2 regions of the Kluyvera sp. 142486 genome follow, and region 2 is predicted to be linked to the other one. Evidence: predicted binding sites of a transcription regulator. Region 2 holds the regulator's gene; the other holds the start of a gene.

Region 1 (10,658 bases), on a different contig from region 2:
GCGGACGGGGAAGCTGTCAGCAGCAGGGCGTTCATCCTGAGCTGCTGGTGGTGACCTTTGGCAAAGCGTTTGGCCTGAGCGGTGCGGCGGTGTTGTGCAGCCATGACGTGGCGGATTACTTTGTGCAGTTCGCTCGCCATCTGATTTACAGCACCGCCATGCCACCCGCCCAGGCGGTTGCGCTACAGGCGGCGCTGGCGGTGATTCAGAGCGATGATGGACAGCAGCGACGCGAAGAGCTGGCGCAGCACGTGGCCGCGTTTCGCCGCGGTGCGCAGGGGCTGGATTTTGCATTGACAGATTCACAAAGCGCGATTCAGCCGCTGATTGTTGGCGAGAACCAGCAGACGCTCGTTCTGGCAGAACAACTGCGTGAGCAGGGCTGCTGGGTGACGGCAATTCGTCCGCCGACGGTGCCAGCGGGGACAGCGCGTTTACGCTTAACGCTGACCGCCGCGCATGAAGCGCAGGATATCGACTTATTGCTGGAGGTGCTGCATGGCAACCGTCAATAAACAGGCGGTGGCGGCGGCGTTTGGCCGCGCGGCGGCGCACTATCATCAGCACGACGAGTTACAGCGCCTGAGTGCACGACAGCTGCTGTCTCAGCTGCCGGCGCAGGCGTTTGACCGAGTGCTGGATGCGGGCTGTGGACCGGGCAGCTACAGCCGCTACTGGCGCGACAAAGGGAGCCATGTGACGGCACTGGATCTCTCGGCGGAAATGCTTGAGCAGGCGCAGCGTCAGCAGGCGGCAGACCGTTATCTTCAGGCCGATATTGAAGCGATTCCACTGCCCGCAGGGGGCTTCGATCTGGTGTGGAGCAATCTGGCTATTCAGTGGTGTAGCGACCTCCACGTAGCGCTGGAGGGGCTGCATCGCCAGCTTAGCCCCGGCGGCACGCTGGCCTTTACCACCTTAACGGCAGGTTCGTTGCCAGAGCTGAATCAGGCCTGGCGTGCCGTTGACCAGCGCCCACACGCCAACCGTTTTCTTCCCGAGACGGCGCTGCAGGAGGCGCTAGTTGGCTACCACAGCCGCAGCATTGCCACCTCCATCACGCTAGCTTTTCCCGATGCGCTGAGCGCCATGCGTTCCCTGAAAGGCATTGGTGCGACGCATCTTCATGAGGGGCGCAGCCAGCAACCGCTGACGCGCAGCAGGCTACAGCAGCTTCAACTGGCGTGGCCGTCTCAGGCGGGAGTATTCCCGCTGACTTACCATCTTTTTACAGGAGTGATCTCGCGTGACTGAACGCTTTTATGTAACCGGCACCGATACCGAAGTCGGAAAAACCGTTGCCAGCACCGCGCTGCTTCAGGCGGCTGGTTCGCTTGGGCGGCGTACGGCGGGGTACAAACCGGTTGCTTCCGGCAGCAAAATGACCGTCGACGGTTTGCGCAACAGCGACGCACTGGCGCTGCAACGCAACAGCGTGCTGCCGTTACGCTATGAGCAAGTGAACCCGTATACCTTTGCCGAGCCGACCTCTCCGCATATCGTCAGCGCCGACGAACAGCGGCCTATTGAGGCCAGCGTGCTCTCTGCCGGGCTGCGTGTGCTGGAGGCTGAAGCCGACTGGGTGCTGGTGGAAGGTGCCGGTGGCTGGTTTACGCCGCTCTCCCCGACGCTGACCCTGGCGGATTGGGTGCAGACAGAACAGCTGCCGGTCATCCTGGTAGTGGGCGTGAAGCTTGGCTGCATCAACCATGCGGTGTTGACCGCGCAGGCAGTTCAACAGGCGGGGCTGCGGCTGGCAGGCTGGATTGCCAACGATGTGACGCCGCCGGGGCGTCGCCATAAAGAATACCTCAGCACGCTCCAGCGAATGCTTCCCGCACCGCTGCTCGGGGAGATCCCGTGGCTGGGTGATGAGGTTGAATCCCAGCCGCTTGGGCAATACCTTGACCTGAGCGCTCTGTAAGTCGTTTTTCTGGCACGCCTTTTCCTTCTTCATTCGTAAGCACTAACCCGCAGATAACGTAAGGAAATCGCCCATGTTGATGGACAAAATGGGCGTGCTTTTTCGCTGATAAATATCAAAATCGGCAATAAAATATTTTTTTGCATTCACGTTGACACGCTGTTGCGCAAATCGCCGGGTGGCGGGGGATAGGGGCTAGCGGCAGTTATCCACTATTCCTGTGGATAACCCTGTGCATTAGAGTTAGAAAACCTGCGGTAAACGAGAGAACATGCGGCCTGCGCCTGAATTGATGCGAAACGCGGCTTTTCGATGTTTTTTATAAAATTCAACAAGATAAATAAAAGCAATGGCGTAACAAAAAGTGCTGCGGATTGCCATAAAACTTTCATGACCTATATTGACAAATGTTAAAAGAGAAAAAATTCTGGGGATAACCTTATCAGGCTGGTGTTTTATCTGGTCAGAGGATAAATTTCAGCCGCTCTTGCTTGCCGTTGCCCCAGGAACACGAAATACAGTAAGTGATTACTGTTTTTATATCCAGTATTTTTTATTGGCAATTCGGCAGGCGGCGAGTAGAATTAATCTCCAGCCCGGCCCATTCGTCATCAGGTAGCGTTGTCCATGAGTAAACCCTTCAAATTGCATTCTGCGTTTAGTCCTTCAGGCGACCAGCCTGCTGCCATTTCACGCCTGAAAGAGGGGCTGGAAGACGGCCTGGCGCACCAGACGCTTCTGGGCGTGACCGGGTCGGGGAAAACCTTTACCGTCGCCAACGTCATCGCTGACCTTCAGCGCCCGACGATGGTGCTGGCACCGAACAAAACGCTGGCCGCTCAGCTATACGGCGAAATGAAAGCGTTCTTCCCGGAAAACGCGGTGGAGTACTTCGTCTCCTACTACGACTACTACCAGCCGGAAGCGTATGTTCCAAGCTCGGATACCTTTATCGAAAAAGATGCCTCGGTGAACGAACATATCGAACAGATGCGTTTGTCCGCCACCAAAGCGCTGCTCGAACGCCGCGACGTAGTGGTGGTGGCCTCGGTGTCCGCTATCTACGGTCTGGGCGACCCTGACCTGTACCTCAAAATGATGCTGCACCTGACGGTGGGTATGATTATCGATCAGCGCTCCATTCTGCGCCGTCTGGCTGAATTGCAGTACACCCGTAACGATCAGGCGTTTCAGCGCGCGACCTTCCGCGTGCGCGGCGAGGTTATCGACATCTTCCCGGCCGAATCTGACGATCTGGCACTGCGCGTTGAGCTGTTTGACGAAGAGGTGGAACGCCTCTCGCTGTTTGACCCGCTGACCGGCCACGTTGATTCGACCATCCAGCGCTTTACCATCTACCCGAAATCGCACTACGTGACGCCACGCGAGCGTATTGTGCAGGCGATGGAAGAGATCAAAGTGGAGCTGGCAGACCGCCGCAAGGTGCTGCTGGCGAATAACAAACTGCTGGAAGAGCAGCGCCTGAGCCAGCGTACCCAGTTTGACCTCGAAATGATGAACGAGCTGGGCTACTGCTCCGGCATCGAAAACTACTCGCGCTTCCTCTCCGGACGCGGGCCGGGCGAGCCGCCGCCGACGCTCTTTGACTACCTGCCGGCGGACGGCCTGCTGGTGATCGACGAATCACACGTCACCATTCCCCAGATTGGCGGCATGTACCGTGGCGACCGCGCGCGTAAAGAGACGCTGGTGGAGTACGGCTTCCGCCTGCCGTCCGCGCTCGACAACCGTCCGCTGAAGTTTGAAGAGTTTGAAGCACTGGCACCGCAGACTATTTACGTCTCGGCGACGCCGGGCAATTACGAGCTGGAAAAATCCGGCGGTGATGTGATTGATCAGGTGGTGCGTCCAACCGGGCTGCTCGATCCGCTGATTGAAGTGCGTCCTGTTGGCACGCAGGTAGACGACCTGCTGTCGGAAATTCGTAAACGTTCGGTGATTAACGAGCGTGTGCTGGTGACTACGCTGACCAAACGTATGGCGGAAGACCTGACGGAATATCTGGAAGAGCACGGTGAGCGGGTGCGCTACCTGCACTCTGATATCGATACCGTGGAACGTATGGAGATCATCCGCGACCTGCGTCTGGGCGAGTTTGACGTGCTGGTGGGGATCAACCTGCTGCGTGAAGGCCTCGATATGCCGGAAGTCTCACTGGTGGCGATTCTGGACGCCGACAAAGAGGGCTTCCTGCGTTCCGAGCGCTCGCTGATTCAGACCATCGGTCGTGCGGCGCGTAACATCAATGGTAAAGCGATTCTCTATGGGGACAAAATTACCCCGTCGATGGCGAAAGCGATTGGTGAAACCGAGCGTCGTCGCGAGAAACAGCAGCGCTATAACGAAGAGCACGGCATCGTGCCGCAGGGGCTGGTGAAAGACGTTGTTGATATTCTGGCGATGGGCGAGGGGCTGGCGAAAACCAGGGCTAAAGGTCGCGGTAAGTCGAAAAATGCGGTCACCATCGTCGAGCCGGATGTTCAGGCGCTGACGCCAAAAGCGCTGCAGCAACAGATTACGTCGCTGGAAGCGCAAATGCTCAAACACGCGCAGAACCTGGAGTTCGAAGAAGCGGCAGAGATTCGCGACCGGCTGCACCAGCTGCGCGAGCTGTTTATCGCCACGTCATAAGTGGGTGCCGCCCCGGCGGCGCTTCGCTTGGCCGGGCTACAGTCTGGCGCGTGAAAATTAAGTAGGCCTGATAAGCGCAGCGCCATCAGGCATGTGTGTAGCCCGGGTGAGGCGTTTACGCCGACCCCGGGGCGGCACGAACGCCTCCCCGGGCACAATTTCTCTGAATTGAGGCAGCCATCACGGGCCGGGAACCAGCCTTAAGGTTCGCTTAATATAATCTACTGATACTATCCGTAAAATCATTGAGGGTAGTGTTATGTCGAATCTGAACGTCCAACAGCTGTTCACCGTGCTTGTCTCTGTTGCCATAGTAGCCTGCTTTGTTTGCCACTGGATGCTCACCTTCTGAAGCGCCTTAGCGCTTCGTCGGTTGAAACTCTACCCATGCCCGCGTCCCGGTTTTGGTGTCGCGGTTTTGTAAAAAGAACGCCGCCTCATGCAGCTGGGCGATGCGCGTAACGATACTCAACCCCAGACCAATACCGCCATACCGGCTGTCCATGCGCACAAACGCCTGGCTCAGCTCGCCCACCTTCGACTCATCGATCCCCGGACCTTCATCTTCCACGACCAGCATCGGCCGCGCATCCTGAACCAGCGACAGCGTAATCGCTGACGTTTTTGGACTATAACGATGGGCATTCTCAACCAGATTGCGCAGCAGCAGGCGCAGCAGCGTGGCGTCGCCCGAAACGGTCACCGTTGGCGTTGGTTCGGCAATCACCAGCGTTTGCGCACGCGTTTCCAGCATCGTTTCCAGCTCGCCCTTCAGTGGCTCAATCACGTCGCTCAACAGATTCACCTGCTGATAGCTCCCCGCGGAGAACGATTGGCCGACGCGGGCGAGCAGCAGCAGTTGCGCCACGCTATCGGTCATTTGATCCAGGCGTTGTACTAACGGGGACAGGTTGAGCTTCTGGGTTTTCTCCAGCAGCTCAAGGTGCAGCTTTAATCCCGCCAGCGGCGTGCGCAGCTCGTGGGCGACGTCGGCGGTAAACAAGCGCTCTCGGTTAAGCGTCTGCGTCAGGTTATCAACAAGCTGGTTGATAGCGTTGGTCACCGCCTCGACTTCCACGGTGGTCTGCTGAAGAAAGATTGGCTGCAAATTCCCCGGCGTACGCGAATCCAGCTCTTGTTGCAGGTCGGCCAGCGGACGGGTGATCCGCTTCACTGCCTGCAGGCAGAGGAAGAGCGCAAGGCCAATAATCAGCATGCTGGGTACCAGCAGGCTGGCAATCGCTTCACGCACCTCGTGGCGGATGTGCTTGGCGTTGTTGTGGTTATGCATCAGCATCGCGACTTCCAGCTCAATCTGCTCTTTGCTCTCATGCCAGAGCCAGAACACGCTAATGAGCTGGAACACCACCAGAATCACGCCGATGGCGAGCAGCAACTGATGGCGCATCGGCCACTTGCGGATGGAAAATAGCGCCATGCCTTACTCCGCTTTGTTTATCGCGTTAACCAACTGGTAGCCAAACCCGCGTACGGTGCGGATCCGCGCTTTACCTACCTTGTCACGCAGGTTGTGGATATGCACTTCCAGCGTATTGGTCGCCGGTTCGTTATCCCAGTTGTAGATATCGTTGTAGAGGATTTCGCGGTGCACCGGGCTGCCCGCTTTCAGCATCAGGCGTGAAAGCAGGGCATACTCTTTCGGCGTCAGTTCCAGCAACTCTTCATTGAGCCAGACCTGACGACGGGTGACGTTAAGGCGCAGATTCTCAACCGTAATTTCGTTATCGCCCTGGTTGAGGTTACGTCGCAGCAGGGCGCGAATGCGGGCATTCAACTCTTCCAGCGCGAACGGCTTCACCAGATAGTCATCTGCACCGGTATCCAGCCCCATCACGCGATCTTCCAGCGTATCGCGGGCGGTCAGAATCAGCACCGGCACGCTTATTTTTTCCTGACGCATACGGTTTAAGAAGTGCAGACCGTCTTCGTCTGGCAGACCTAAATCCAGTACTACCAGGCTGTAATGTCCGTTAGCCAGGCTCAGCGCCGCCTGCTGCGCGGTTTCTACACCATCACAGGCGTATCCTTCGCTCTGCATTGCCAGAATCAGCCCCTGTAATAATAGGGTGTCATCTTCCACGACTAATATTTTCATCTGCTGGCCTCTATTTACAGGTGGCTAATATATCATCCGCTGCGCGATATTCCTGGGTCTCTACGCCGGTTAATCCCAGCATTGTAGAGAACAGATTATCCTGCGAGTAGTCATTTTCTTTGGCCTTTTGCTGCAGGCAGGCGTAATTAACGCCATAGCGTTTCTGATAATCATCAGATAACCATAACAGCATTGGTACATGTTTTTGCGTTTCCGGAGCAATGGAATAAGGCAGTCCGTGTAAATAAACGCCATTTTCACCCAAAGATTCACCGTGGTCGGAAAGGTAAACCAGGCTGGTGGTGAATTTATCCTGTTTGGATTGCAGCAACTTTATTGCTTTATCGACAATATGGTCGACGTACAAAATTGTGTTGTCGTAGCTATTTTTCAGCTGTTCCTGGCTACAGGACTGAATTTCGCTGGTGTCGCAGGTTGGCGTGAAGCGACGGAATTCCGGCGGATAACGGTTGTAATAGGTCGGGCCGTGGCTGCCAATGGTGTGCAATACGATGACGCCATCACCCTGCATGTTATCAATGGTCTTTTCAAGGTCATGGAACAGTACGTCATCGTAGCATTCACCGTCGATGCACTGCCCTGGCAGGTTCAGCGCGGTGACATCCTGGTGCGGCACGCGGTCACAGGCGCCTTTACAGCCGCCATCGTTATCATTCCACTGCACCTGAATCCCGGCGCGCTGAATAATATCCAGCAGCCCTTCCTGGTGGTGCGCTAACGACTCGTCATAACCAGTGCGCGGCATATTAGAGAACATGCACGGAACCGAGACCGCCGTAGCTGTCCCGCAGGAGGCCGTTTTTGGGAAATAGACGACGTTATCTTTTGCCAGCAATGGGTTGGTTTCACGTTCGTAGCCGCCCAGTGAGAAGTTAGCGGCGCGTGACGTTTCGCCGACGATTAATATCGTCAGATTTTTACGCGGGCCGTTTTTCATCACCGCTTTTTGTTTGGCATCTTCGCCAATTTTCACCAGCGGCAAGTTATCCATCTCATGGTGAAAATACCAGGAGTTCATGGCCACAATGCTGTTAGACGGGTTAAGCGATTTCACCAGCTCTTTATTATTGCGGAACAGCGACGCGTAATCTTTATAGAACAGGCCGGCGACCAGAAGGATTAACAGCGCCGATACGAGAACGGTGCCCGCACGCATTATTGTGCCGCGCCACATGCTTGCTGCCGGTTTAATTTTGATCCACCAGGCTAGCGCAATAGCGAGCAGGGCGGTAAAGGCAAATACCATAATCATCTGCCCGGAGAGCAGAGCGTAGCTTTCCGCAGGGGTCGTATCGAGAATATTGGTAATCATCGAACGGTCGACAATGATGCCAAAGTTCATCATGAAATACTGCGCGCTGGCGCTGAGCAAAATAAACAGCGTCGTGGCGACTTTCTCTAAGCGAATCACCGAAGCCAGGGTCAGCAAAATAGCCATCACCGCGAAGGCGACTACCGGCATGGACATGAACACCAGCGCGTTGTGCAGGCCATCGACCGGCAGCAGCGTAAAAGCCTGGCGATAGAAAACGATGTTCAGCGCCAGAGCGATGTACAGCGAAAACAGGATGATGTAGGTCAGTCGACTGACGGCAGGACGATGGCGAAACAGGCGAAGCATAGCGTTGAACCCAAAGAGATTGATGCTCGCTATGCTGCCTGACGTTTTTTAAGACAACCTTAAGATTTTAAGGAAACGCGACCAAAAGCCTGAAGCGCCTCTTCTAGTGCAGCACGTAACAGATGGCGATCGTGGCGATACGGAATGTCGCTGGCCTCCAGCGGTTGCTGAATCACCAATTTCCCTTCTACGCCGCTGACGTCCGTTTTGGGGCCAGCAATCACGGCATCGATAACGGGTTTACCAATGTAGTGCTCCAGCAGCGCAAGGCGGTCGCTGAGGGTCAAGTGGCCTGCAGGGCTATGCTCCCGGCCGAGGTTTTCAATGTAAACCATTTGCGCCGGGGTGCGGCGCAGCGCCTGGGCAATCTCCGGCAGCAGCAGAATGGGCAGCAGGCTGGTGTAAAAACTGCCGGGGCCAATCAAAATCAGATCCGCTTCAGCGATGGCCTGCACCGCCTCGCGGGTGGCGGAAACTGACGGCGTTAACATCAGCTCCTGCGGCGGCAGCGCAAGCTGATCGATATTTACTTCGCCGTAGATTTCATGCCCCTCGCTATCGATCGCCATTAAATCGACCGGCTGCTCGGACATGGGAATCAGTGAAGCCTCAACTTTCAATAGATTTCTTATTAAATTGATAGCCTCTAAAGGCCGCACGCTCAGGTGATCAAGAGCCTTTAACATCAAATTTCCGAGGTTATGCCCAGAAAGTTCACCGTTACCGCCAAAACGATACTCAAACATCGTCGAAGCAACGCTGGGTTCGGTAATTAATTGATTAAGACAGTTGCGCATATCGCCCCAGGCGATGCCGCCTTCCGAGCGGCGGATACGCCCAGTTGAGCCGCCGTTATCGGTGGTGGTGACAATGCCGGTCAGGCGAGAACCAAGGGTGGAGAGAGACGACATCACGCGTCCAAGTCCGTGCCCGCCGCCGAGCGCCACAACGCGGTCGAGATCGGCAAAAGTGCGATTGCGCATACAACTTCCTTATGTCTGAAAAACCTGCTTACATTAGCCTAACTACCTCTAAAAGACGATGCTCCACCCCCAGCAAAATGACGTATATCAATGCAAAAACGTGATTTTTACGTATTCTGTAGGGAAAGTGCACGATAGGCTCGCTATATATAAGTTTATATAGCGTCAGCGAAAATGGCGAAACCTTTATTCTCGCGCTACTATTCGGCATAACATGGTTCAGTCATCCTGCCATGCAGGTTGAACAACACACTCTAGCCTCTGCGCCTAAGTTGAAAAATACGGCGCTTTGGCCGCAACGGCAAACGCTGTTGCCAGGGCGAAGGAAGAAATGATCTCGCCTCCCGTATTTGGAAAGGTGTCTATGGCTTCACAACTCACTGATGCGTATGCACGCAGCTTCTACTATCTGCGTTTGTCGATTACCGACGTATGCAATTTTCGCTGCACCTACTGCCTGCCAAACGGCTACCAGCCTAATGGGGTCACTAATAACGGATTTCTGTCTCTGGACGAAATTCGCCGGGTGACGCGCGCCTTTTCGGCGCTGGGTACGGAAAAAGTACGTCTGACCGGCGGGGAACCCTCTCTGCGTCGCGACTTTACCGACGTCATCGCCGCCGTGAGAGAGAATGCCGCTATCCGCCAGATTGCCGTGACCACCAACGGTTATCGTATGGCGCGTGACGTGGCGGGCTGGCGTGATGCGGGTTTAACCGCGATAAACGTCAGCGTCGACAGTCTGGACGCGCGCCAGTTTCATGCCATCACTGGCCAGGATAAATTCCGCCAGGTAATGGACGGCATCGATGCCGCCTTTACCGCGGGCTTTGAAAAAGTGAAGGTCAACACCGTGCTGATGCGCGATGTGAACCATCACCAGCTCGACACCTTTCTGGCGTGGATCAAACCGCGCCGCATTCAACTCCGCTTTATTGAACTGATGGAAACCGGCGAAAGCAGCGAGCTGTTCCGCAAGCACCATATCTCTGGCATGGTGCTGCGCGATCAACTGCTCAAGCGCGGCTGGATCCATCAAATCCGTCAACGCAGCGACGGCCCGGCGCAGGTATTTTGTCATCCCGACTACGAAGGGGAAATCGGCTTAATTATGCCGTATGAGAAAGACTTCTGCGCCAGCTGTAACCGTCTGCGCGTATCGTCCATTGGGAAGCTGCATCTGTGCCTGTTTGGCGACGGCGGCGTTGACCTGCGTGAACTGCTGGCGGATGACGCTCAGCAGCAGGCGCTGGAAGCACGCATCGCTGAAGCGTTAACCCACAAAAAGCAGACCCACTTCCTGCATCAGGGCAATACCGGAATTACGCAGAATTTGTCCTA
Region 2 (10,658 bases):
ACCGATACCGGACGGATGATGCTGGAAAAGGGCCGTCTGCTGCTCAATGCAGCAAAAGATCTGGAAAAACAGGCGATACAGTTGACCTCAGGCTGGGAAAAAGAGCTGGCGATTGCGCTGGACGACTCGTTTCCCTTTGCCGCGCTATTGCCGACGATCGACGCATTTTATGCGCTGAATAAACAGACGCGCCTCAACTTTACCCACCACACGCTGGCTGGTTCCTGGGAAGAGCTCACCCATAACGGCGCGGATATTATTCTTGGTGCGATTAACGAACCGCCAACCTCGGCGGCCTGGTCATATCGCATGCTCGGCACGCTGGATAACGTATTTGTCGTCGCCCCGAATCATCCACTCGCAACCGCATCAGAGGGCTTAACCAATGAGCAGCTCTGTTTACATCGGGCAGTGGTGATAAGCGATAGCGCACGGGTATGCCACCCCTTGCAGACCAACCTGATGGATGAACAGCCGCAGATTCGCGTCGATGATTTTCACAGCAAGGTAACGCTGCTTCGCGCCGGGATGGGCTGCGGGTTCCTACCCCGCCATATCGCCAGCCCGTGGCTGGCGGCAGGAGAACTGGTTGAGAAAACGGTAGATTCGTTTCGCCAGAAAGATGTTGCCTATATCGCCTGGCGCAACGGCAGCGACGGGCTTGCTCAGCGCTGGTGGCGTGAAACGCTGCTCGCCAGCGCTGAGATCCGCCGTCTCTATCAGTGACCGGTCCACACCGACGCGGAGATGGCCGGTAGCGCTAGCGTCTCGCCCGCAAGCTCCGCCTCACCTTCGCGACGCTGCCAGCCTGAAACGTCCAGCAGCGGCGAATCCGGCAGCGTCACGTTGCAGGCTTCCCCGCGGTTAATCGCTACCAGCACACGCTCTGCGCCAAGCACGCGCAGGAACACTACAACGTCTCCCGCCGCATAGAGCACCTGGCAAGCGCCAAGGCGCAGCGCTGGCGTCGCTTTGCGCAATGCGGCTAAACGTTGGTAGAGCGCCAGCAGATTTTTATCCTGCTTGCTTTCATCCCACGGGAACGGCTTGCGGCAGAACGGGTCGTTATCGCCGTCCAGCCCCACTTCATCGCCGTAGTAAATACAAGGCACGCCAGGCCAGCTAAACAGCCAGACCACCGCCAGCGGCAGACGCGCGACATCACGACCCAGCAGCGATTTGAAACGCGCCGTATCATGACTATCAAGCTGGTTAAACATGCGCAGCTGCTGCTGATGCGACAGCCCGGCACGGTAATCTTCCATCCACGCGATGCAGGTCTGCGCATCAATTTTCTGCGGGTCGTAGGAGATATCGGTATTGGCGAGGAAGCCCCACAGCGGGAAGGTAAAGCCACGGTAGTTCATCGCCGCATCTTCCGCATCCTGCTGCAACCACTGGCGCGCATCACCAAAATGTTCGCCAAGTACGTAGGCGTCCGATCGCGTGGCTTTCGCCGCCTGGGTTATCGCCGCAACGTGCTGCAAGTTGTTTTTCGCACCGCCCGATTCGCCGAGCATATGCACCACATCCAGTCGCCAGCCGTCCATATTCCACGGCGCTTTCAACCAGTGACGAACGATGCTGTCTTCGCCTCGGTAGATTTCGTCAATCAGCGCCTGAGACTGGTAATCCAGCTTCGGCAGGCTGGCGTAGCCCAGCCAGTCGAGCGCTTTCCCCTCAACCGAGAAGCTGTAGTGGTCGCGCCATGGTGAATCGGGGTGATAGCAGGCTCCGCTCGTCGTGCGGCTATGGCGGTCAAACCAGGCATGGGTATCGCCGCTGTGGTTAAACACGCCGTCGAGGACGAGGCGCATTCCTTCGCGCTGGGTGTTTTGCCGCAGGCGCAGCAGCGCGTCGTTGCCGCCGAACCGCGGGTCGACCTGACGATAATCTTCAGTGTCGTACTTGTGTACGCTTGGCGCGGTAAACACCGGATTCAGGTACAGCGCGGTCACCCCAAGCGCTTTCAGGTAGGGCAGCTTTTCGCTGATACCGTCCAGATCGCCGCCGTAAAAGGTCGAGCCGCCTGCTTCAGCGGTAAGCGGTTCATCCCAGTCGCGCAGAATGATGTCGTGACCGGCCGCGTGATGATGGTAGACGTTGTCCTGCTGGTCGCTGCGCGTCGGGCTGCGGGCAAAACGGTCCGGGAAAATCTGATAGAAAACCTGTTCGGTCACCCACTGCGGGCCTGCATCCGGGCTATCAAAGGCGAAAAGCTCCAGCTTGGCTGGCGGAAAGGCGCTAAAGCCTTTTGGCGAAAACCACTGCTGGCGGTCATCCCACAGCAGTTTAAAGGCGTAGCGGCGGCGCGGCTGGCCCTCAAGCAGGCTAATTTCCGCGCGCCACTGCACAATATTATGGCTCGGCGCTTTGCCGCTGCGGCGCATCGGCACCGCCATCTCTTCGTTATCCACTTCCGAGCGCATCGTCACCCGCTGCGGCAGGTCATCGCCACGTAGCCACAGCGTGATAATGAGTTTGTCCTGCTGCTGTTTAATAAAGGGAGCAACAGGAAGGTGCCAGGCGTTCAACATCATCTATCCCCTATCCTCAAAGTGAGCCCACCTTGCCATACGACTATTGCACCCTGCTCATCTTTTGTATTTTTTTGTAGGGAGGAGGACGGGGGCGGAGAATGGAGGGTCAAAAACGTTGTAACCCGGCCGAACGATGCAACGCAGGGAAAGCCCCGGAGTCGGTGCTAGCGCACCTCGTCCGGGCTACGTGATAGAGGAGATTACTTGCTGCGACGGGTTTTAAATGCCCAGCCGACTAACAGCAGCAGGATCCACGCAAAGCCCACGTACAGAGAAATGCGGGTATCCGGGTGGTAACCAATCAGCGCGATAATAAAGACCAGGAAGACGATACCGACAATAGTCGTCGCCACGCCGCCAGGCACTTTAAACTTCAGCGCTTTGATTTCATCAGCCGACAGGCGGCGACGGAAAGCTACCTGCGAGAGCAGGATCATAATCCACACCCACACGGTGGCGAAGGTCGCCAGCGACGCAATCACCAGGAAGACGTTTTCCGGCATGATGTAGTTGAGGTACACCGCAAACAGCAGCGCGATGGTCATCACCATCACCGTCACCCACGGAATACCGCGACGGGAGGTTTTCGCGAACACCTTCGGCGCGCTGCCCTGCTCAGCCATACCGTGCAGCATACGACCCACGCCGAATACATCGGAGTTAATCGCCGACAGCGACGCGGTCAGTACCACAAAGTTGAGGATGCTGGCTGCGAAGGTGATCCCCAGATGCTGGAAGGTCATCACAAACGGGCTACCGTTAGTGCCGACCTGGTTCCACGGGTAAATGGACATAATGACGAACAGCGTACCTACGTAGAACACCAGAATTCGCATCGGCACGGAGTTGATCGCGCGTGGAATAGAGGTCTGCGGGTCTTTCGCTTCACCAGCGGTAATACCGATAATCTCGATACCGCCGTAGGCGAACATCACCATCTGTAGCGACATCACCATACCGAGCCAGCCGTTACTGAAGAATCCGCCGTTGCTCCACAGGTTATGAATCCCCGTTGGCTGCCCGCCGTTACCAATACCCCAGATAATGATGCCAAAACCGGCGACAATCATGATGATAATGGTGGCGACTTTGAAGAACGAGAACCAGAACTCCAGTTCACCGAACACCTTCACGCTCATCAGGTTGATGGCGCAGATAATCAGCACCACGCTGAGCACCCATATCCAGTGTGGTACCGCCGGGAACCAGACGCCCATGTAGATACCGAAGGCGGTGACGTCAGCTATCGCCACAATCAGGATCTCAAAGCAGTAGGTCCAGCCGGTGATGTAGCCCGCCAGCGGACCCAGGTTATCCTGCGCGTAGCGAGAGAAGGAGCTTGCAGAAGGGTTGTGCACGGACATTTCGCCCAGCGCACGCATGATGATATACGCGGCAACGCCGCCAATAATATAGGCCAGCAGAACGCTAGGCCCAGCCATCTTAATCGCATCGGCAGAGCCGTAGAACAGCCCCGTACCAATGGCCGATCCGAGGGCCATAAAGCGAATGTGTCGGGTGCTTAACCCGCGCTTCAGCTTGTTGTTTTCCATCGTTTCCAGTGCCATGTCATACCCATCATCATCGCGCCGCAACGCGAACGACTTAGGTGAAAGTACCCAAAATAAAAAACCACGGAACATCACGTTCCGTGGTTAAAACACCTTGATGCAAACGCCGATTAGTGGGCGCTTGATGTCACCTGACGACCTGCTGTACGGTCCCAGATAATCGCCAGAACCGCCATCACAACCGTCGGCATCAGCCATGCAAGGCCTTGCTCGGCCATCGGTAAACGGGCAGTCCACGCTGGCAGCACATCCGCAAAGGCAGAGGCTTTGATGCCGTCAAGGATACCAAATACCAGGCTGATAAACATCGGTGGTGCAATAACGCGGCCCGAATTATGCCACCAATTGCGGGTAAAACTCAGCACTACGAGTGCGATACATGGCGGATAAATCGCGGTCAGCACCGGAATAGAGATTTGAATCAGGTGGCTCAGCCCCAGATTCGACACCGCCATGGAGAACAGACCGAGGATAAACACCAGCGTGCGGTAAGAGAACGGCAGATACTGCGCGAAGAACTCAGCACAAGCACAGGTCAGGCCCACCGCGGTTACCAGACAGGCGATGAAGATTAAGGCCGCCAGCATAAAGCTGCCCGCACCGCCGAAGGTGTGCTGTACATAGGCATGCAGAATAGCGGCACCGTTGGCGTTCTGATCGACCAGCGTCGCGCTGTCGGAGCCCAGACGGAACAGCGCCAGGTACAGCAGCGTCAGGCCGATACCGGCCATCAAGCCAGCCCAGATGGTATAGCGGGTCAGCAGACGTGCTTCGGTCACACCGCGGGAACGCGCGGCGTTTACGATAACGATACCAAACACCATTGCGCCCAGCGTATCCATGGTCAGGTAGCCGTTAACGAAGCCGTTGGAGAACGCAGCGGTTTCATAGGCTTCCATCGCGTGGCTAATTGGGCCAGCCGGCCACATCACGGCGGCAACGGACAGCACAATCAGCGCCAGGATTTTCAGCGGCGCCAGGAAGTTACCCACGGTATCCAGCAGTTTACCCGGATAGAGCGACACCAGAATCACCAGCGCGAAATAGATAACGCTGTAGATGAACAGCGGCAGTTCACCGCTGCCAGTCAGCGGCGCGATACCGATTTCAAACGAGACGGTCGCGGTACGCGGGGTCGCAAACAGCGGACCTACCGCGAGGTAGCAGACGGTAGCAAGCAATACGCCCGCCACTTTACCAATTGGCGTGCTCAGGCTATCTACACCGCCGCCCACTTTTGCCAGCGCGACTACGGTCAGTACCGGAAGACCAACGGCGGTAATCAGGAAGCCGATAGCGGCAGTCCAGACGTGAGGACCGGCCTGCAAACCAACCATAGGAGGGAAAATGATGTTGCCTGCGCCAACGAACAACGCAAAGGTCATAAAGCCCAGAGCGATGATGTCACGCGATTTCAATTGATGGGTCATATGTAACTACTGCCTGTGGATGTGGTGTTGTAAAACAAATTTATCGTGTCGGCCCCTGTGGAATGATGCAGAGGAAACCAACAACAAACTCAGCGGGATATGCTCCCTTCGCGGCGTAGAGAAGAATAGTTTTTTGATTTACCGCGAATATACAGTCTGTTTACGACTGCATGGGGGCCAATTTAAACGCTTATAACGTTTTAAAGCAACACGGGATCGCAAAACCAGATGATTATATCGATAGTGAAAAATTAACCAGACTTATTAACTGGATTTAAGAAAAACATCCGGCTTATCATGCGAACAAAAAATAATCAGACGTTCGATAATCAGGCGACGTTAACTTGACTGCAAAGCAAACAGACCAGCCGAGGCTGGTCTGTGGAAAGTTAAGCTGACAAGCGCGAAATTACTCGCTATTTCTGGCAATTAAACGTTCCGGCAGCAGGAAACTGAAACACGAACCTTTGCCCAGCGTGCTGGTAATATCCAGCCGGCTGTCGTGATGATTAACCGCATGTTTAACAATTGCCAGCCCCAAACCGCTGCCGCCGGTCTGCCGCGAACGCGCTTTATCAACGCGATAAAAACGCTCGGTCAGCCTTGGCAGGTGCTCAGGCGCAATACCCGGACCATTATCCTCTACGCTGAACAACGCTCCGTGCGGTGCGCGCTGCCAGCGTACGGTAATCAACGTGCCTTCCGGGGTATGATTTACCGCGTTATAGACCAGGTTCGACATCGCGCTTCGCAGTTGTTCTTCGTTACCCAGCGCTTTTAGCGTCTCATCAATCTCAAAGTGGAACTGGTGCTTATGCTGGCTGAGCGTCTGCGCCTCGCGCTCCACCACCTTCAGCATCATCGGCACATCAATCTTCTCGTTCAGCGCCAGCGTCGGTGAAGCCTCGATTTTAGAGAGCGTCAGCAGCTGTCGCACCAGCCCTTCCATCCGCTGCGTTTGCTCACGCATGGTGTGGAGCGCTTTCTCACGCACATTCCCTTCCAGCACCTGCTCCTGCATCATCTCCAGGTAGCCCTGCAGCACGGTCAACGGCGTGCGCAACTCATGGCTAACGTTGGCGAAGAAGTTCCGCCGCGCTCCTTCCAGCTGATGCATCTGCGTAACGTCGCGCGCCACCATCAGCAGCTGACGGTCGGTGTACGGCATCACCCGGATCTCCAGATGGCGACCGCTGTTCAGCACCAGATGTAACGGCTTTAAGAAATCGCGCTTTTTGAGGTGTTGGGTAAATTCGGGGTAACGCAGCAGGTTGAGGATGTTCTGCCCGCTATCGTCGGGCCAGCGAAGCCCCAGCAGCTGCTGGGCCAGACCATTACACCAGAAAATGGCCCCCTCTTCGGTGGTAAGCACCACCGCATCCGGCAACGACTCAGCGCCGCTCCGAAAGCGCTTAATCAGATTACCCAGCTCGCGGCGGCGTTTTTTATTACGCAGCTGCATCTGGTTGAGCCCATAGAGCAAGGGCTCCCAGCTGCCGCGCCCCGGCGGAGGGGTCATACTTCGGTCGACCCAAAGCCACCAGGAGAGTCGCAGTAAATTCCAGAAATGCCAGATGAGCAGTCCGGTCACCGCCGCCAGTAAAAACCACGGCAGATAACCAAAAATCAGTCCCAGTATCGCGGCAGGGAGACAGCATAACAGCAGCTCCAGCACCAGCCTTTTCCATGACAGCCGTTCCAGCACGCGTCACACTCCTGTCAAAAATTAGAAACGGGCAGAGAAACGATAACCCGTGCCGCGAACGGTTTGCACCATGCGGTCATGACCACTGTGTTCCAGCGCCTTACGCAGACGACGAATATGCACGTCGACGGTACGGTCTTCAACATAAACGTTGGTTCCCCAGACGTGGTTCAGCAGCTGTTCGCGGCTATACACGCGCTCCGGGTGCGTCATAAAGAAATGCAGCAGCTTAAATTCGGTTGGCCCCATATCCAGCGGGTTTTCACCGGTCATCACGCGGTGAGAGGTCGGGTCAAGGCTCAGCCCCTGCATCTCAATGACCTCTTCCACCGCCATCGGCGAAATACGGCGCATCACCGCTTTAATACGGGCGACCAGCTCTTTTGGCGAGAACGGTTTGGTGATGTAATCGTCGGCGCCGGTTTCGAGGCCCCGCACGCGGTCTTCTTCTTCACCACGGGCGGTCAGCATCACCACCGGAATGTCACGCGTCAGCGCTTCACGTTTGATATGCTTAATAAATTGCAGTCCCGAGCCGCCCGGTAACATCCAGTCGAGCAGAATAAGGTCGGGCCAGGGTTCATTCAGTTTGCTGATAGCGGTATCGTAATCTTCTGCTTCCACCGGCTGAAAACCATTTTGCTCCAGAACGAAACAGACCATCTCGCGGATTGGCGCTTCATCTTCAACGACCAGAATACGTCTTGCCATTATTTGCCCTGTTTTTAGACATCAGTATTATATACGGCGTCATTATGCGTCAGATTTATGACAGATTTATGAAAAACATGACCGTTAGATGATCGCGGTTTACCGTTTATGACACACGCAAAACGCGCTCATCGACCTCAACGTAGGCTGATGTTTATAATCAACTTTACGCCACTTCTCACGGAACCGCTATGCGCATCATCCACACTTCGGACTGGCACCTTGGCCAGAACTTCTACAGCAAAAGCCGCGCGGCTGAACACGACGCGTTCCTGAACTGGCTGCTCACCACCGCCGAACAGGAGCAGGTGGATGCCATTATTGTGGCGGGCGATATCTTCGATACCGGCTCCCCGCCAAGCTACGCGCGCGAACTGTACAACCGATTTGTGGTCAATTTGCAGCAGACCGGCTGCCATCTTGTGGTGCTGGCGGGCAACCACGACTCCGTGGCGACGCTAAATGAATCCCGCGATATTCTCTCATTTCTGAATACCACGGTAATCGCCAGCGCCGGCCATGAACCCTTTATTCTGAACCGCCGCGACGGTACGCCCGGCGCGGTGTTCTGCCCGGTGCCGTTCCTGCGCCCGCGCGACATTATTACCAGCCAGGCGGGGCTTTCCGGCGGCGAAAAAGTCCAGCAGGTGCTGGCGAGCATTACCGATTATTACCAACAGCAATACCAGCAGGCCTGCGAACTGCGCGGCGATGCCACGCTGCCGATTATCGCCAGCGGCCATCTGACCACCGTCGGGGCCAGCAAAAGTGACGCGGTACGCGACATTTATATTGGCACACTGGACGCGTTTCCGGCGCAACACTTCCCGCCCGCCGACTATATCGCGCTGGGCCACATCCACCGGGCGCAGAAAATCGGCGGCAGCGAGCATATTCGCTACAGCGGTTCGCCTATCGCCCTCAGCTTTGATGAAACCGGCAAAGCCAAAAGCGTCAATCTGGTGAGCTTCGCCGACGGCAAGCTTGCCGAGGTCACGCCGCTTACCGTGCCCGTAACTCAGCCGCTGGCGGTGATCAAGGGCGATTTTGACGCTATCAGCGCCCAGCTCGCCGAATGGCGCGATGCCGCCGCAGAGCCGAGCACCTGGGTGGATATTGAAATCACCAGCGACGAGTACCTGCATGATATTCAACGTAAAATTCAGCTTATCACCGACGATCTGCCGGTCGACGTGCTGCTGGTGCGCCGCAGTCGTGAACAGCGCCAGCGCATTCTGGCAAGCCTTGAGCGCGAAACCTTGAGCGAGCTGAGCGTCGAAGAGGTATTTCAGCGTCGTCTGGCGCTGGAAACGCTGGAGGAGCCACAGCAGCAGCGCCTGCACGCGCTGTTTAATGACACGCTCCAGAGCCTTGGCGAGGAGGAACAACCATGAAAATTCTCAGCCTGCGCCTGAAAAACCTCAACTCGCTTAAGGGCGAGTGGAAGATTGATTTCACCCAGGAACCGTTCGCCAGCAACGGTCTGTTTGCCATTACCGGCCCTACCGGCGCAGGGAAAACCACGCTGCTGGACGCCATCTGCCTGGCGCTGTACCACAAAACGCCGCGCTTAAGTAACGTCTCCCAGTCGCAAAACGATCTGATGACCCGCGACACCGCCGAATGTCTGGCGGAGGTTGAGTTCGAGGTTCAGGGCGTGGCCTACCGCGCTTTCTGGAGCCAGAACCGCGCCCGCAACCAGCCGGATGGCAACCTACAGGCGCCGAGAGTCGAACTGGCGCGCTGCGGCGACGGGCAAATTCTGGCGGATAAAGTGAAAGACAAACTTGAGATGACCGCCTCGCTGACCGGCCTCGATTACGGTCGTTTCACCCGCTCGATGATGCTCTCACAGGGCCAGTTTGCCGCCTTCCTCAACGCCGAACCGAAAGAGCGCGCCGAGTTACTCGAAGAGCTGACCGGCACCGAAATTTATGGCCAGATTTCAGCGCAGGTCTTTGAAAAACATAAGCAGGCGCGCGGCGAGCTGGAAAAGCTTCAGGCGCAGGCCAGCGGTGTGGTGCTGCTGAGCGAAGAGCAGCAGCAGACCTTATCACAGAGTTTGCAGGCGCTTACTTCTGACGAGCAGCAGTGGCAACAGCAACAGACCGTCGCCGCGCAGCATCAGCAGTGGCTCACCCGTCAGCAGGAGCTGGAACAGGACGGGAAGATTCACCAGCAGTCGCTCAATGCCGCACGCCAGGCGCTGGAAGAGGCGCAGCCACAGCTTGCTGCACTCAACCGGGCGCAGCCTGCGGAAGCGTTACGCCCCCGCTGGACTCAGCTGCAGGAGCAGGCCGCCACGGTGGCAAAAACCCACCAGCTGGTGGAGCAAGTAAATACTCGCTTACATGATTCCCGCCGCCTTCGTGACCGTATTCGCCTAAGCGCCGAACAGCAGGCCACCACGCTCCAGCAAAGCCAAACCCAGCTTCAGCAGTGGCTGCAGGAAAACGAACACATCCAGCACTGGCTGGGGGAACTGACCGGCTGGCGTAGCGCCTTTAGCCAACAGGCCCGCGAACGCACTCAGTTGGAGACCGCTGCGCAGCGTCTGGCTGAGCTGGAAAAACAGCTCGCCCAACTGCCGCCCTCGGCGCTGACGCTGACTCAGGAAGAAGTGGCCGGGCAAATCGCCCAGCATGCGGCCAGCCGCCCGCTGCGCCAGCAGCTAAGCGCGCTGTATTCACAGTTCATACCG

What was found. Region 2 encodes PhoB, which activates phosphate uptake and scavenging genes when phosphate is short. Its sites were predicted from a motif close to CTGTCATAAAACTGNCNNAT; they were not measured.
Region 1: the regulator PhoB is predicted to act here: its motif matches at 2,299-2,318, upstream of uvrB (excinuclease ABC subunit UvrB).

Annotation. Positions count from the first base shown of each region.
Region 1 is NZ_JBKHUI010000004.1:185,597-196,254, reverse strand. Features, by position in the region: gene bioF (8-amino-7-oxononanoate synthase) at 1-515, shown strand, start outside; gene bioC (malonyl-ACP O-methyltransferase BioC) at 499-1,254, shown strand; gene bioD (dethiobiotin synthase) at 1,247-1,924, shown strand; gene uvrB (excinuclease ABC subunit UvrB) at 2,552-4,576, shown strand; gene pmrB (two-component system sensor histidine kinase PmrB) at 4,935-6,014, opposite strand; gene pmrA (two-component system response regulator PmrA) at 6,018-6,692, opposite strand; gene eptA (phosphoethanolamine transferase EptA) at 6,703-8,334, opposite strand; gene yvcK (uridine diphosphate-N-acetylglucosamine-binding protein YvcK) at 8,394-9,317, opposite strand; molybdenum cofactor riboswitch at 9,558-9,694, shown strand; gene moaA (GTP 3',8-cyclase MoaA) at 9,682-10,658, shown strand, end outside.
Region 2 is NZ_JBKHUI010000002.1:194,286-204,943, forward strand. Features, by position in the region: gene ACLGE8_RS03185 (LysR family transcriptional regulator) at 1-726, shown strand, start outside; gene malZ (maltodextrin glucosidase) at 720-2,540, opposite strand; gene proY (proline-specific permease ProY) at 2,741-4,093, opposite strand; gene brnQ (branched-chain amino acid transporter carrier protein BrnQ) at 4,222-5,541, opposite strand; gene phoR (phosphate regulon sensor histidine kinase PhoR) at 5,951-7,246, opposite strand; gene phoB (phosphate response regulator transcription factor PhoB) at 7,268-7,957, opposite strand; gene sbcD (exonuclease subunit SbcD) at 8,149-9,351, shown strand; gene sbcC (exonuclease subunit SbcC) at 9,348-10,658, shown strand, end outside.